2 regions of the Peribacillus sp. FSL K6-1552 genome follow, and region 1 is predicted to be linked to the other one. Evidence: riboswitches for the same ligand, from Rfam matches in the RefSeq annotation. Region 1 holds a riboswitch; the other holds the start of a gene.
The links. Region 1 has a riboswitch for lysine ahead of NST21_RS20630 (aspartate kinase). Riboswitches for the same ligand answer to the same signal wherever they lie in the genome.
Positions count from the first base shown of each region.

Region 2: it holds a riboswitch for lysine, as region 1 does, so the genes downstream of both, NST21_RS25940 (amino acid permease) here and NST21_RS20630 (aspartate kinase) in region 1, are expected to answer to the same signal.

Region 1 is NZ_JBBOST010000001.1:4,281,011-4,287,940, reverse strand. Features, by position in the region: gene NST21_RS20650 (electron transfer flavoprotein subunit beta/FixA family protein) at 1-523, shown strand, start outside; gene NST21_RS20645 (electron transfer flavoprotein subunit alpha/FixB family protein) at 595-1,572, shown strand; gene trxA (thioredoxin) at 1,814-2,134, shown strand; gene uvrC (excinuclease ABC subunit UvrC) at 2,238-4,010, shown strand; lysine riboswitch at 4,072-4,248, shown strand; gene NST21_RS20630 (aspartate kinase) at 4,339-5,571, shown strand; gene NST21_RS20625 (YslB family protein) at 5,634-6,092, opposite strand; gene NST21_RS20620 (succinate dehydrogenase cytochrome b558 subunit) at 6,474-6,930, shown strand, end outside.
Region 2 is NZ_JBBOST010000001.1:5,382,190-5,389,119, reverse strand. Features, by position in the region: gene NST21_RS25955 (Ger(x)C family spore germination protein) at 1-1,048, shown strand, start outside; gene NST21_RS25950 (glycoside hydrolase family 13 protein) at 1,182-2,864, shown strand; gene NST21_RS25945 (RNA-guided endonuclease TnpB family protein) at 2,945-3,790, opposite strand; gene NST21_RS25940 (amino acid permease) at 3,996-5,447, opposite strand; lysine riboswitch at 5,544-5,724, opposite strand; gene NST21_RS25935 (LacI family DNA-binding transcriptional regulator) at 6,004-6,930, opposite strand, start outside.

The DNA of each region.
Region 1 (6,930 bases):
TATTGAAGACGACATAGAAAATGGCGATCAATTCACGACTGCCAAAATTATTGGTGAATACTTAAAAGGTAAAAATGCTGATTTAATCATTGCTGGAAACGTAGCAATCGACGGCGGTTCCGGCCAAGTAGGTCCGCGCGTTGCTGAGATTTTGGAAATTCCATATATTACAACAATCACTAAATTGGACATCGCTGCTGGAAATGTAAGCGTTATCCGTGACGTTGAAGGAGATTCTGAAACAATCGAAGCTTCTCTTCCATTGCTAGTAACAGCTCAACAAGGATTAAACGAACCGCGTTATCCTTCTTTGCCAGGAATCATGAAAGCGAAGAAAAAACCACTTGAAGAATTAGAATTGGACGACTTGGATTTGGAAGTAGAAGATGTTGAAGCAAAAACAAAAACAATTGAAATCTACCTTCCTGCTAAAAAAGAGGCTGGAAAAGTGCTGAACGGCGAGATTAGCGATCAAGTTAGCGAACTTGTTCAATTATTACGCAGTGAAGCAAAAGTAATTTAATAGAAGCGGTTCTTTTCAAAATATACTACACACAACAAAAAGATAAAATAGAGCACAGGAGGTTTTTATAAATGGCTAGAAAGTTTCTTGTATTGGGCGAAGTTCGCGACGGTTCACTAAGAAATGTATCATTTGAAGCAATCGGTGCGGCTAAACTTGCAGCAGATGGCGGAGAAATCGTAGGTGTTTTAGTTGGTGACAGTGTTCAAAATTTTGGGAATGAATTGATCCAGTATGGTGCAGACCGAGTTGTTGCAGTTGAAAATGATCAATTAAAACAATATACATCAGATGGTTATGCGCAAAGCTTGCTTGCTGTCATAGAGCAGGAAAAACCAGAAGGCATTTTCTTCGGTCATACTGCACTAGGAAAAGATCTAGCGCCAAAACTAGCTGGCAAGCTTGAATTAGGTTTGATCTCCGATGTTACTTCTATTGAAGAAGAAGGCGGAAATATCGTTTTCACCCGCCCGATTTATTCTGGTAAGGCATTTGAAAAGAAAATTGTCACAGCTGGAATTGTGTTTGCAACTGTTCGTCCAAACAATATTGAACCATTAGCGAAAGATGAGTCCCGTTCTGGTGATGTTTCTACATTAAGTGTAGATATTAAAGACTTGCGTACAATTATTAAAGATGTTGTGAGAAAAGCAAGTGAAGGGGTCGACCTTTCAGAAGCAAAAGTAGTCATTGCCGGCGGACGTGGCGTAAAAAGTGAAGACGGTTTTGAACCATTAAAGGAACTTGCTCAAGTTCTTGGCGGTGCAGTCGGTGCTTCTCGTGGTGCATGTGATGCAGACTATTGCGATTACTCTTTGCAAATCGGCCAAACGGGTAAAGTTGTTACTCCGGACCTATATATTGCCTGCGGAATTTCTGGAGCTATTCAGCATTTAGCTGGTATGTCCAACTCTAAAGTTATCGTTGCCATCAATAAAGATCCAGAAGCTAACATTTTTAACGTAGCTGATTATGGAATTGTCGGAGATCTTTTTGAAGTCATTCCATTACTAACAGAAGAATTCAAAAAGTTAAAAGTGAACGCGTAATAGAAAGCATTTAAAGTATAAACAATATAGGTAAGGAACAAGGCATTTGACAGTTAGCTGATAAATGCCTTGTTTTTTTTTGTGTTGTAATTTTAATTAATTATTAAGCTATCAGGAAGAGCTAAGAAACCTGTATATTTACTCTGTTTTTGGACATCCTACCACTGAAGCAAAATATTAGCATCGATTCTAGTAACAATGGTATACTGTCTTTAGTTATTTGAGTAAATTTGAGGAGGATATATATATGGCTATTGTAAATGCAACTGACCAAACTTTCACAACTGATACTAGCGAAGGTGTCGTTCTTGTAGACTTCTGGGCTCCATGGTGTGGACCTTGTAAAATGATTGCTCCTGTTCTTCAAGAGCTTGATACTGAAATTGGCGACACAGCTAAAATCGTAAAAGTGGATGTAGACGAAAACCAAGAAACAGCTGGAAAATTCGGCGTAATGAGCATTCCGACATTAATCGTTCTAAAAGACGGTGAAGTAGTAGATAAAGTTGTTGGTTTCCAACCTAAAGAAGCTCTTGCTGAACTTATTGCAAAACACGCTTAATATTAAGTTAGCTAAAAAAAGCTTCAAGTCTGCGGACTTGAAGCTTTTTTCGCTATCTTGATATATAATTAATTGTAAAAAGGGAGAACAGGAGGCTGAATGTATGAACCAACAAATAAAGAATAAACTTGCCCTTCTTCCCGATCAACCAGGTTGTTATTTAATGAAGGATCGTCAGGGAACGATCATTTATGTAGGAAAAGCGAAAGTATTAAAAAACCGTGTGCGCTCTTATTTCACCGGTTCCCATGATGGGAAAACGTTACGACTCGTTAATGAGATAGACGATTTTGAATACATCGTTACCTCGTCAAATATTGAGGCTCTCATTTTAGAGTTAAACTTAATCAAAAAACATGATCCAAAATATAATATCATGCTGAAGGATGACAAGACGTATCCATTCATCAAGTTGACTGCTGAACGGCATCCGCGTCTAATCATTACGAGAAAAGTCAAAAAAGATAAAGGTAAATATTTCGGTCCGTATCCGAATGCCTTTGCGGCCAATGAAACGAAAAAATTACTCGACCGCATCTATCCTCTTAGAAAATGTAATACCCTACCGGATCGCGTTTGTCTCTATTACCACCTCGGGCAGTGCCTGGCTCCATGTGTGTATGATGTAGAGGAACAGGAATATAAAAAAATGGTGGATGATATCAACCGATTTTTAAACGGCGGCCATACTGAGATAAAAAAAGAACTGACAGAAAAAATGTTAGAGGCATCAGAAGAGCTTGATTTCGAAAGGGCAAAGGAGTTCCGTGACAAAATTGCCCACATTGATATCACGATGGAGAAGCAAAAAATGATGACGACTGATTTTATCGACCGTGATGTATTTGGCTATGCCTATGATAAAGGCTGGATGTGTGTTCAGGTATTTTTTGTGCGACAAGGGAAATTGATAGAAAGGGATGTTTCCCTGTTTCCAGTGTATGATGAACCGGATCAGGAACTTCTTACATTCCTAGGTCAGTTTTACGAGATTACCAATCACTTTAAACCAAAGGAAATTTTGCTGCCAGAGTCAGTAGATGCGGAAATGGCTGAAGGGCTGCTTGGCGTGAAGACGATTCATCCAAAACGGGGATCGAAAAAGGATATGCTTAAATTGGCGAATAAAAATGCCGCCATAGCCCTTCAGGAAAAGTTTTCTTTGATTGAACGAGATGAAGAAAGAACGATCAATGCGGTGGAAAATCTTGGGGTGCAATTAGGCATCTATACCCCGCATCGGATTGAGGCTTTTGATAACTCGAACATTCAGGGCAGTGATCCGGTTTCCGCTTTAGTTGTGTTTATTGACGGTAAGCCGGAAAAAAGAGAGTATCGCAAATATAAAATCAAAACTGTCCAGGGACCCGATGACTATGAATCGATGCGTGAAGTTGTACGCAGAAGATATTCACGAGTTTTAAAAGAAGGGCTGCCACTTCCGGATTTAATCATTATTGATGGTGGAAAGGGACATGTGGAGGCTGTTCGAGATATTTTAGAAAATGAACTGGGTCTTGATATTCCGCTTTCTGGTCTCATTAAGGATGAAAAGCACAGAACATCGCAATTGATGATTGGCAATCCGCTGGAACTGGTACCGCTTGATTCGCGTAGCCAGGAATTTTATCTGTTGCAAAGAATTCAGGACGAAGTGCATAGGTTTGCGATTACGTTTCATCGCCAGCTACGCGGGAAAAATGCGGTTCACTCGCAGCTTGATGATATACCTGGAGTCGGAGAAAAACGAAGAAAGCAATTGTTAAGGCATTTTGGTTCATTGAAAAAAATTAAAGAGGCATCGGTAGAACAAATTATAGAGGCAGGCATGCCAAAAGGGGTAGCTGAAGGAATCGTTAGAAAATTGCAAGAATAATCTTGCTACCTACATTTCTCTATGCTATGATAAGAAGGAATTTTCAACTAGACAACTTAAAAGTGCTGATAGAGGTGCGGAATTCAATAGTAAAAACCTGAAGAAGTATGAGCTTCGATGAAAGGTTTTGAAAGGGGATAACGCCGAAGGAAGACAAGACTCATTACTTGTTTTTCTGGTCTGACATTTAATAAATGGCGGATTGTCAGGGGGTATACCCTGGAGAGCTATCTCACTGTGTTTACTGTATTAAATACGTGATCACAGCAATGAGATATTTCTCATTGCTTTTTTTATTGCCTAAAAAAGATAAAGAGGGTGCATTAGGATGGCATTAATCGTTCAAAAATTTGGCGGGACATCCGTCGGTAGTGTCGAGAAAATCAAAAATGTTGCAAATCGAGTAATCGAGGAAGCAGAGAATGGGAATGAGGTAGTCGTCGTTGTTTCAGCTATGGGGAAAACAACAGATGAATTAGTTTACATGGCTCAAGATATTTCCAAAAATCCAAGCAAGAGAGAAATGGATATGTTATTGACGACTGGAGAGCAGGTCACGATTTCCCTGTTAACGATGGCTTTAATTGAAGCGGGGCGTGAAGCTATTTCTTTCACCGGCTGGCAGGCTGGCATGCAAACAGAAGCCGTTCATGGGAATGCTCGGATTTTAAACATTGATGCTTCGAGAATTCAAGCTCAGCTTCAGGCAAAGAAAATTGTGGTCGTTGCAGGTTTCCAAGGGAATGATGCAAATGGAGAAATCACGACACTAGGGCGGGGCGGTTCCGATACGACTGCAGTGGCTATTGCTGCAGCATTAAATGCGGACCGATGCGATATTTATACCGATGTAACGGGTGTATTTACAACAGACCCACGTTACATAAAAGACGCTCGAAAACTGCAATCTATTTCTTACGATGAAATGCTAGAACTTGCCAATCTAGGGGCGGGTGTCCTTCATCCAAGAGCTGTTGAGTATGCGAAAAACCACCAGATTCCGCTTGAAGTCCGTTCGAGTATGGAGAAAGAAGCAGGAACTACCATTGAGGAGGAAGCAACTATGGAAGAAAATTTAATTGTACGCGGTATTGCTTTTGAAGACAGTATTACAAGGGTCACAGTGAATGGTTTGCCCCGATCACTAGGATCATTATCCACAATTTTCATGACACTTGCAAAAAACCGGATAAACGTTGACATTATTATCCAAAGTATGACAGCAGAGGATACAACAAACCTTTCTTTCTCCATAAAAAGTGAAGATACGGAAGCTGTTTTAAACGTGCTAGAAAAAAATAAAGACCAATTGGGATTCGATAGAGTAGAAACGGAGGGCGGATTGGCCAAAGTGTCTATCGTCGGTTCGGGAATGGTATCTAATCCGGGAGTGGCTGCCGAAATGTTTGAAGTGATGGCTAACACAGGTATCCAAGTGAAAATGGTCAGCACATCTGAAATTAAAGTCTCAACTGTCGTCAATGAAAAGGAAATGGTGAAGGCAGTCGAAGCACTTCATGAAGCGTTTAAATTAGGGCAGCATGCAAAAGTGCTTGTTTGATTGCTTGGAGTCTAATGAAAAACAGACTTCCGACAAAAAAGGTAAGTCTGTTTTTGGGCTCATTAGATTGGGTCTCTAGGATCCCATTGAATGGTAAATGTCACTTTTTTTGCGCGACGTTTGATTTCTTCTGTCGATTCACTTAAGAATTTTTTCTGCAGTGTAAACTGCTCGGCAAGGAAACCGGCTTCAAGTTGGAAGTGACAGTCAGGATGAAGATCTAAGCGACGGCTGATTATTTCTCCTGTTAAGGATAATTCCATCTCGGTTTTCGAAAACTTTATGATTTCAAGATGGCCCCAGCCTGCATTTTGGAAAAATGCAACAACTTCCTGTTCGCCATTCAGTGGGAATTTTCTCGCTAACTGTTTACCTGCCCAATAGAGAATTTGATTAGAATCTTTTCCGAGAATATCGTTCAATAAAACTTCTCTGATTAATTCGTAGCCAAAAGCTGGAACTTGAGATTCTTCTGTTTGAATTTCTTCTTCTTCTATCGCAGCAGCAATATTTTTTTTCATAGTTTATCGCCTCTTTCTGTAAATCTATTATAAACGTTTTTCTTTTGCAAATTATACTGTTTTTTTATTATTTCAATCGCAATTGGGAAAAAATGAGAAATTATTCCGGGATATTAATAGATTAATTAGTAATTTCACCAAGTTTTAATCTTGACAATTAAAAATTATACAATTATATCCAATAAAATCTATTCTGAAAAAAAGAATACTTGTATCCGTTTTCTTGACGCACATAGAAGTCAGGAGTAAAATGGACATGTCACATAATTGTAAGAAAGTATAGGGATGTTTCAAACTCTATACTTTATTTTCACGCGGAGATAAAAGGTAGCCACCAGTTTATCTTTGCATGATTTTTCACAAATTAAGGGGGGGCACTTAGTGGCAAAAAATCGTGAGTTTGGGAATCGCAGGCTTCATTCACTTCTAGGAGTAATTCCAATTGGTCTATTCCTAATTTTTCATTTATCGGTAAACTTTATGGCAACAAAAGGAGAAGAGACTTTTAATGGGGCAGTTCATTTAATTGAGTTTACGCCCGTAAAGATTTTGGTGGAATGGGTTGTCATCTATCTACCAATCCTTTTCCATGCTGTGTACGGACTTTATATTGCCTTTACAGCAAAAAACAATTTGGGTAGATTTGGATTTTTCCGAAATTGGATGTTCTTTTTACAACGTCTAAGCGGAATCATTACGTTGATTTTCCTAGTTTGGCATGTTTGGTCAACTAGAATTCAAGCAGCATTAGGTGCAGAGGTTGACTTTGACATGATGGCAGAGATTTTCTCTAATCCATTTATGATTGCATTTTATTTAGTTGGGCTCATTTCGACAA
Region 2 (6,930 bases), 1.1 Mb from region 1:
CGTATTAATGACAGCGTGCGGAGTGGAGAAGCAAATTTTAGAAGATATCTTAATTGCCGAAGTCGTTGGCTATGATGATGCTGGAGACCATAAGATTAAGGGGACAGTTGTTGTCAATGTTCCTCAACTTGGAGAGAAAACAAACCTAGGTAAGGAAGTTTATGAAGCCATTTCTCATGACGTAAAAGCTACTCGTCAGCAAGAAAACTCTAAAACCACATTTCCAATTGTTGGTGGTAGATTATCAGTAATTCTCTATAGTGAAGAATTAGCTAGAAAAGGCCTAAATGATTATGTCGATACATATAGGCGTGACCCAATGGTGGGAAGAGATCTATATTTAGCTGTTGTTCATGGCAGAGCTGATGATGTAGTTAAAATAGAGCCGAAGTTATCCAAAACTCCAGGGGTTCAAGTAAAAGAGCTAATTGAACAAAACATCAGAACGAATTTACCTGATGTCGATTTGCACCACTATTTATATGCCAGTCATGGTAAAGGAATTGATCCGGTTATGCCATTATTGGAAACAGCAGGCGAGCGTGTACGGGTGAAAGGGATTGCTCTGTTTAAAAAGGACAGGTACATTGGCAAGTATATTTCTTATGAGGACGGTTTCTTATTCAAAGTACTTAGCGAAAACTTCAAACTGGGGAGTTATGAAATAAAATTGAAGGACAATGACTTTATTGATATTAATAACGTTCAATCACATGTCCATTATGATATCTTACATGCAAATCAAGAGCCCAAGGTCAGGATTGAAGTGAAAATAAAGGCAAGTATACTTGAGGTACAAGGGTATGACTTGGGCAAACCACTCGACGTGAAAACTATAGAGAATAAAGCTGAGCAGGCCATTGAAAAAAAACTAAATAAGATGTTAACTATCTTTCAGGAAAATAATATAGATCCAATTGCGATAGGTGATATCGCTAGAAGTAAAACAAGAAATTTTAATCGAAAACATTGGGAGGAAGTATATCCTCATATTCCAATTGATTTGGCTGTAGATATTGAAATGATTCAAACGGGAATCGCAGAATAAGGAAAAAAATCCATAATATAAAAATTCCTTAAATAGATTCGTTAATCGAGAATATTCTGAAGTTTTGCTCTTTATAATAGGTGTATTGATGTAAACATTTATGTCAATTTGCTTAATGAAGGGTGTGGAGGAAATGGACAAAACATGGTGGAAAGAGGCGGTTGTGTATCAGGTGTATCCCAGGAGTTTTATGGATAGCGATGGAGACGGGATAGGGGACCTGAAAGGAATATTGATGAGACTTGATTATTTACAGGAGCTGGGTGTAGATGTGATATGGCTTTCTCCGGTTTACCAATCTCCCAATGATGATAACGGTTATGATATTAGTGATTATCGTTCGATTATGACTGAGTTTGGGACAATGAGTGATTTTGACCGATTATTGAAGGCAGTTCATGAACGTGGAATGAAAATCATGATGGATCTTGTGGTCAATCATACGTCAGATGAACATTCATGGTTCAAGGAATCCCGGTCTTCTAAAGATAATCCGAAGAGGGATTACTATATTTGGAGACCTGGGAAGAATGGAAAGGAGCCAAATAACTGGGAATCCATATTCAAAGGTTCGGCGTGGAAATATGATGAGGCAACGGATGAATATTATTTGCATTTATTCAGTAAAAAACAGCCGGATTTAAATTGGGAACATCCTGAGCTTCGTGAAGAAATTTATAGCATGATGAAATGGTGGCTGGATAAGGGAGTCGATGGCTTCCGAATGGATGTTATTAACTTCCTTTCGAAAGATCAGCGATATTTGGACGGGGATGTCCGGTATGGGAAACAGCATGGTGATGGAAGTCCATTTTTCATGAATGGTCCGCGCATTCATGAGTTTTTGCAGGAAATCAATCAGCGAGTGCTTTCTGGTTATAACTTGATAACGGTTGGTGAAATGCCTGGTGTATCACCTGATGAAGCTCAATTGTTCACAGGGAAAGAACGTGGTGAGCTACATATGGTCTTTCAATTTGAACATATGGATTTGGGGGGAGGACCAGAAGGGAAATGGAGTAACAAAAAGTGGGAATTGAGTGACTTAAAGCGGATTCTTTCCAAGTGGCAGATTGGTTTAGAGGAGGATGGTTGGAACAGTTTATACTGGAATAACCATGATCAACCGAGAATTGTTTCAAGGTTCGGAGATGATGGGAAGTATCGGGTAGAAAGCGCAAAAATGCTTGCTGTTTGTCTGCATATGCTTCAGGGAACGCCCTATATTTATCAAGGCGAAGAACTGGGTATGACCAACGTTTGCTTTGAAAGAATAGATGAATACCGCGATATTGAAACGCAGAATTCTTATGAGGAACTTGTGAATTCGTGTGGATGGACAGAAGAGCGGATGCTGGAAGCCATTTACGCGCGCAGTCGAGATAATGCGAGGACACCTGTTCAGTGGAATGACTCAAGAAACGCGGGGTTTACAGCGGGAACTCCTTGGATCGGCGTAAATTCTAATTATCCGGAGATCAATGCAGAAAAAGCCTATAACGATCCGAATTCCATCTTTCATTTTTATAAAAAGCTTATTCAATTACGAAAAAGACATGAAATCGTCGTTTATGGCCGTTACGAACTACTATGGCCTGATGATGAACAAATATTTGCTTATACGAGAACACTTGATGAAGAAAAGCTGCTGGTGTTATGTAATTTCAAAGACTATGAAGCTTCCTATTCCATACCTGAAGGGTTAGATACAATGTCTGCTACACTGTTAATCGGCAATTATGAACAACTGCCGATTGAGGAAATTTCCGTTAAACCTCTGCGACCGTTTGAATGCCGTGTTTATCATTTGAATTGAACTCCCCCCCACTTATCGACCTTACGGTCTGATTGAAGTGGGGGATTCCTAAGAACATTAGCCTATCGGCCAATTTTTAATTAGGCTATTCCCGTAGTTCCTACGGTTAGAAGCCTTATGGCTTCATTCATTAGATTGAGTCCTGCGTTAATATCTCGATCGTGGTGAGTAGAACAAAAAGGACAATCCCATTCACGAAGATTCAGATGTTTAACGTCTTTATTTTGGTAACCGCAGCTAGAACACAATTGGCTAGAAGCAAACGTTTTAGATACGGTCACGATTTGTTTACCATACCATTTTGCTTTGTATTCCAACATTTTTTTGAATTGGTACCAAGATACTTCACTAATAGCTTTAGCTAGTTTGTGATTTTTCATCATATTCGACACTTGCAAGTCTTCCATTCCAATAACATCGTGGTTTTTGATGATCCGCCCTTCGACTTCGCGGCTTTTAGCAAAACGGACTAGACCGAGTTTTGGCAATTTGATTTTGTTTCCAATCATTCCGATATTTCCATTCGTATGTTTAGTCGTGTAGGACTGGATAGGATTCTTTTTCGATTTGAAGCGTGGTGACTTGTTTTGCTTTTTATAATATCGACTATAGGAATCTGCTAAATTTTCCACCGATTTCTGTAAGGCAATACTGTCTACTTCTTTCAGGAAAGAATACTCTTTCTTTAAAGCTGGAAGTTCTTTGATTGTTGCGTATTTATTCTGAAAAGAACCTTTCCATTCATTAGAGGATAATTGGCCGTTCTGCTTCATTTCTTCACAAATATACCAGTAGGCATCTTTCTCCTTTTGTTTGCCTAAAAAGAAGTTATAGACAAAACGGGAGCAGCCGATCGTTTTATTGATTAGAACTAGTTGTTCTTTAGTTGGATAGATTCGAAATTTATAAGCTTTGTTTACGACCATTGGTTTCACCCCCTTATAGTTATCATTAATCACCGAACGTATGTTTGTCAAAAGATTACTTTGGCTTATGCCAAACCGCCATTCATCTCCCCCTTATCGTTGGGCTCTCGCCCTTCACACGCTTGAAGAGGGAGTCTTCCGGTGGGAAATGATAAAAAAAGGACCTGATTCCTCTTGAAGAAGAAATCAGGTCCTTTTAAAACGCTTATTTTACTTTAAAATCACATTCCTCAAGTGGAACGATTTTAGTTTTATACTTAATTTTATAGCCGAACCATAGGACGAAGAAAAAGATCAGGCCAATGTAAGAAACAAACATCGAATTCCAATCAATCCCGCTGCTGCTGAAAGCTTGGTAGCCTTGTCCAATGATAATGAAAATACATAAGACGAGCGCGAAAATCGGTCCAGTTGGGAATCCTTTAGCAAGGTATGGTAAAGCATTCAAATCAAGACCTTGAGCTACATAGGCTTTGCGGAATCGATAGTGAGCAATCGCAATTCCAACCCATGTGACAAATCCAGCCATACCTGAAGCATTTAATAACCAGATATAAACAACACCGTCTCCAAAAAATGAAGCTAAGAAAGCAAGGCAACCGACTAAAGAAGTCGCGATAAGAGCATTCACTGGTACCCCTCTTTTATCGAGCTTGCCAAGGAATTTCGGAGCTTTTCCGTCGCGGGCCAAATCCCATAGCATACGAGTTGAAGCATACATGCCGGAGTTACCAGCAGAGAGCACAGATGACAATATAACTGCGTTCATGACCGATGCCGCAAACGCAAGACCTGCGCGTTCAAATACAAGTGTAAATGGACTGACGGCAACATCTTCGCTTAATAAACGTGCATCTGTGAACGGAATAATCATTCCAATTACAAAAATCGCAAGGATATAGAATAAAAGGATGCGCCAAAAAACGGACTTGATCGCTTTAGGGATATTTTTCTCCGGATTCTCACTTTCACCGGCTGTAACTCCAAGTAATTCTGTTCCTTGGAAAGAGAAGCCTGCTGCCATGAATACTCCTAGAATTGTGAAGAAGCCTCCGTTAAATGGACCTTCTCCCATGGTGAAATTAGAAAAACCAATTGGGTCATTTCCGCCAAGGATTCCGAAAATCATTAAAAATCCAGTGATTAAGAAAATGATAACGGTCACGATCTTGATTAAAGCAAACCAGAATTCAGCTTCGCCAAATCCTTTAACAGACATATAGTTAAAAAGAAACATAATAATTAACGCAACGGCACTCCAAATTATGGACGAGCTGTCCGGGAACCAGAACTTCATAATCAGGACAACGGCAGCCAGTTCAGCTGCAATTGTGATGGCCCAGTTATACCAATAGTTCCAGCCAATCGCGAAGCCGAAAGACGGGTCGACGAATTTGGATGCGTAGACACGGAACGAACCGGCTACTGGCATGAATGCTGCCATTTCTGCAAGACTTGTCATTAAGTAATAAACCATGAAGCCAATGGCTGCGTATGCTGCCAAAGCACCTCCAGGCCCAGCCGTATGGATGGCACCGCCACTTGCTAAAAATAAACCTGTTCCAATCGTTCCACCTAATGAAATCATCATTAAGTGACGTGCTTTCAGGCTCCTTTTCAACTCAGTGGGATTTGATGTTGCTTGTGAATTTGACAATTGATGTTACACTCCTTTTTATTGGAAGGGAACGATATATAAAAAAACAGCAGTCGAAAAAGATCGACGGCTGTTTATAATAAACCCGTTTATCCTTCCGAAGATAGCTCCCCACGTTAAAAAAACGTGACAGTGGTGTTCCTATTCGGTAACACCGCCAGCCTAGATATACAAGGAACATATCTAAACTTCGGCAACTTATCCTTTCAAACGGAGTCGTCAATTTTCCTGAATCTCGTCCGTTCTACTTTTATAAGCCGCAGCCTCTAACTCATCGGTAAATGAGGAAGTATTCAATTTTCTTATACTAAATATATAAATCGTTGCGTCAACTTCTAGTCAACCTATACGATTTCAGTATAAAGTTCATACAATTACTTCAATGTCAGCAGGTCATTGAGTAAACTTTACTATATTAAAATTATAAAATAATCTTATAGATAGCGCAATGATTATTTTTCAAGGTTATTTTTTCCTGGTTTTTAAATGTATCACTTGAATTTGATGTTTAATTGTTTGTCATTTAAACATCATTTATTCTGATAATTATGATAATTCAAATAGTTTTTCGTTTCATTAGAGTATAATCTAATTTTACATGTCTGATAACTTCGGGATTTTCAAATAGATCAACAGCCATTTTGCCAATCCAATCAAGCGGTAAGGAAACGGTTGTGATATCGAGCATCTCACTGAGGCTATCATTATTAAAACCTAGAATGGCCACGTCTTCTGGTACTTTCATTCCGAATTTGTTGGCAGTAAGAATGAATCCGACAGCGGTGTCATCATTAGTAATGATGATAGCCTCTGGTTTATCTATCATACAATTCCAATCTTGGAACAATTTTTCACCATCTTTGATGTGATAACTGCCTTCAAACAGCCATTCTTTTTTATTTAAAAGATGATACTTATTCATAATATCGTTAAACGCCTTTGTACGAAGGGAGCTGTTTCTGCTCTTTTTTCGCCCGAGGCTGTATCCAATTTTCTTATATCCTTTAGCAACTACGTATTCAAGTGCAGAGGAAAAAGCGGCATAGTGATCAATGCTTATGGACGATAATTCAGCCTGGGCTGTATCTTCACATAAGATAATTGGTCCATATTTTTGATATTCCAAGAGGACTTTCATTTCTGAAATTCTTGAACAAACGATAATGCCATCGAGTTGCTTCATTTGTAACATATTCAATGCCTGAATTTCTTTTTCTCTTTCATATTGTGTTTGAAAGATGACTATATGATAGCCGATAGCATTGGCTTGTTTTGTAATTCCTTGCACGATTGCTCCGTAATAGGGGTGATTGGTGAAGGGAATGATGACGCCGATTAGATTCGTTTTGCCTTTTGAAAGATGAATGGCGTTGATATTTCTCGAATAGTTTAATTGGTCAATGGCCTGTAAAACACTCTTTCTTTTTTCAGGACTAACATATGGATGATTATTCATTACGCGAGACACTGTGGAGACGGACAC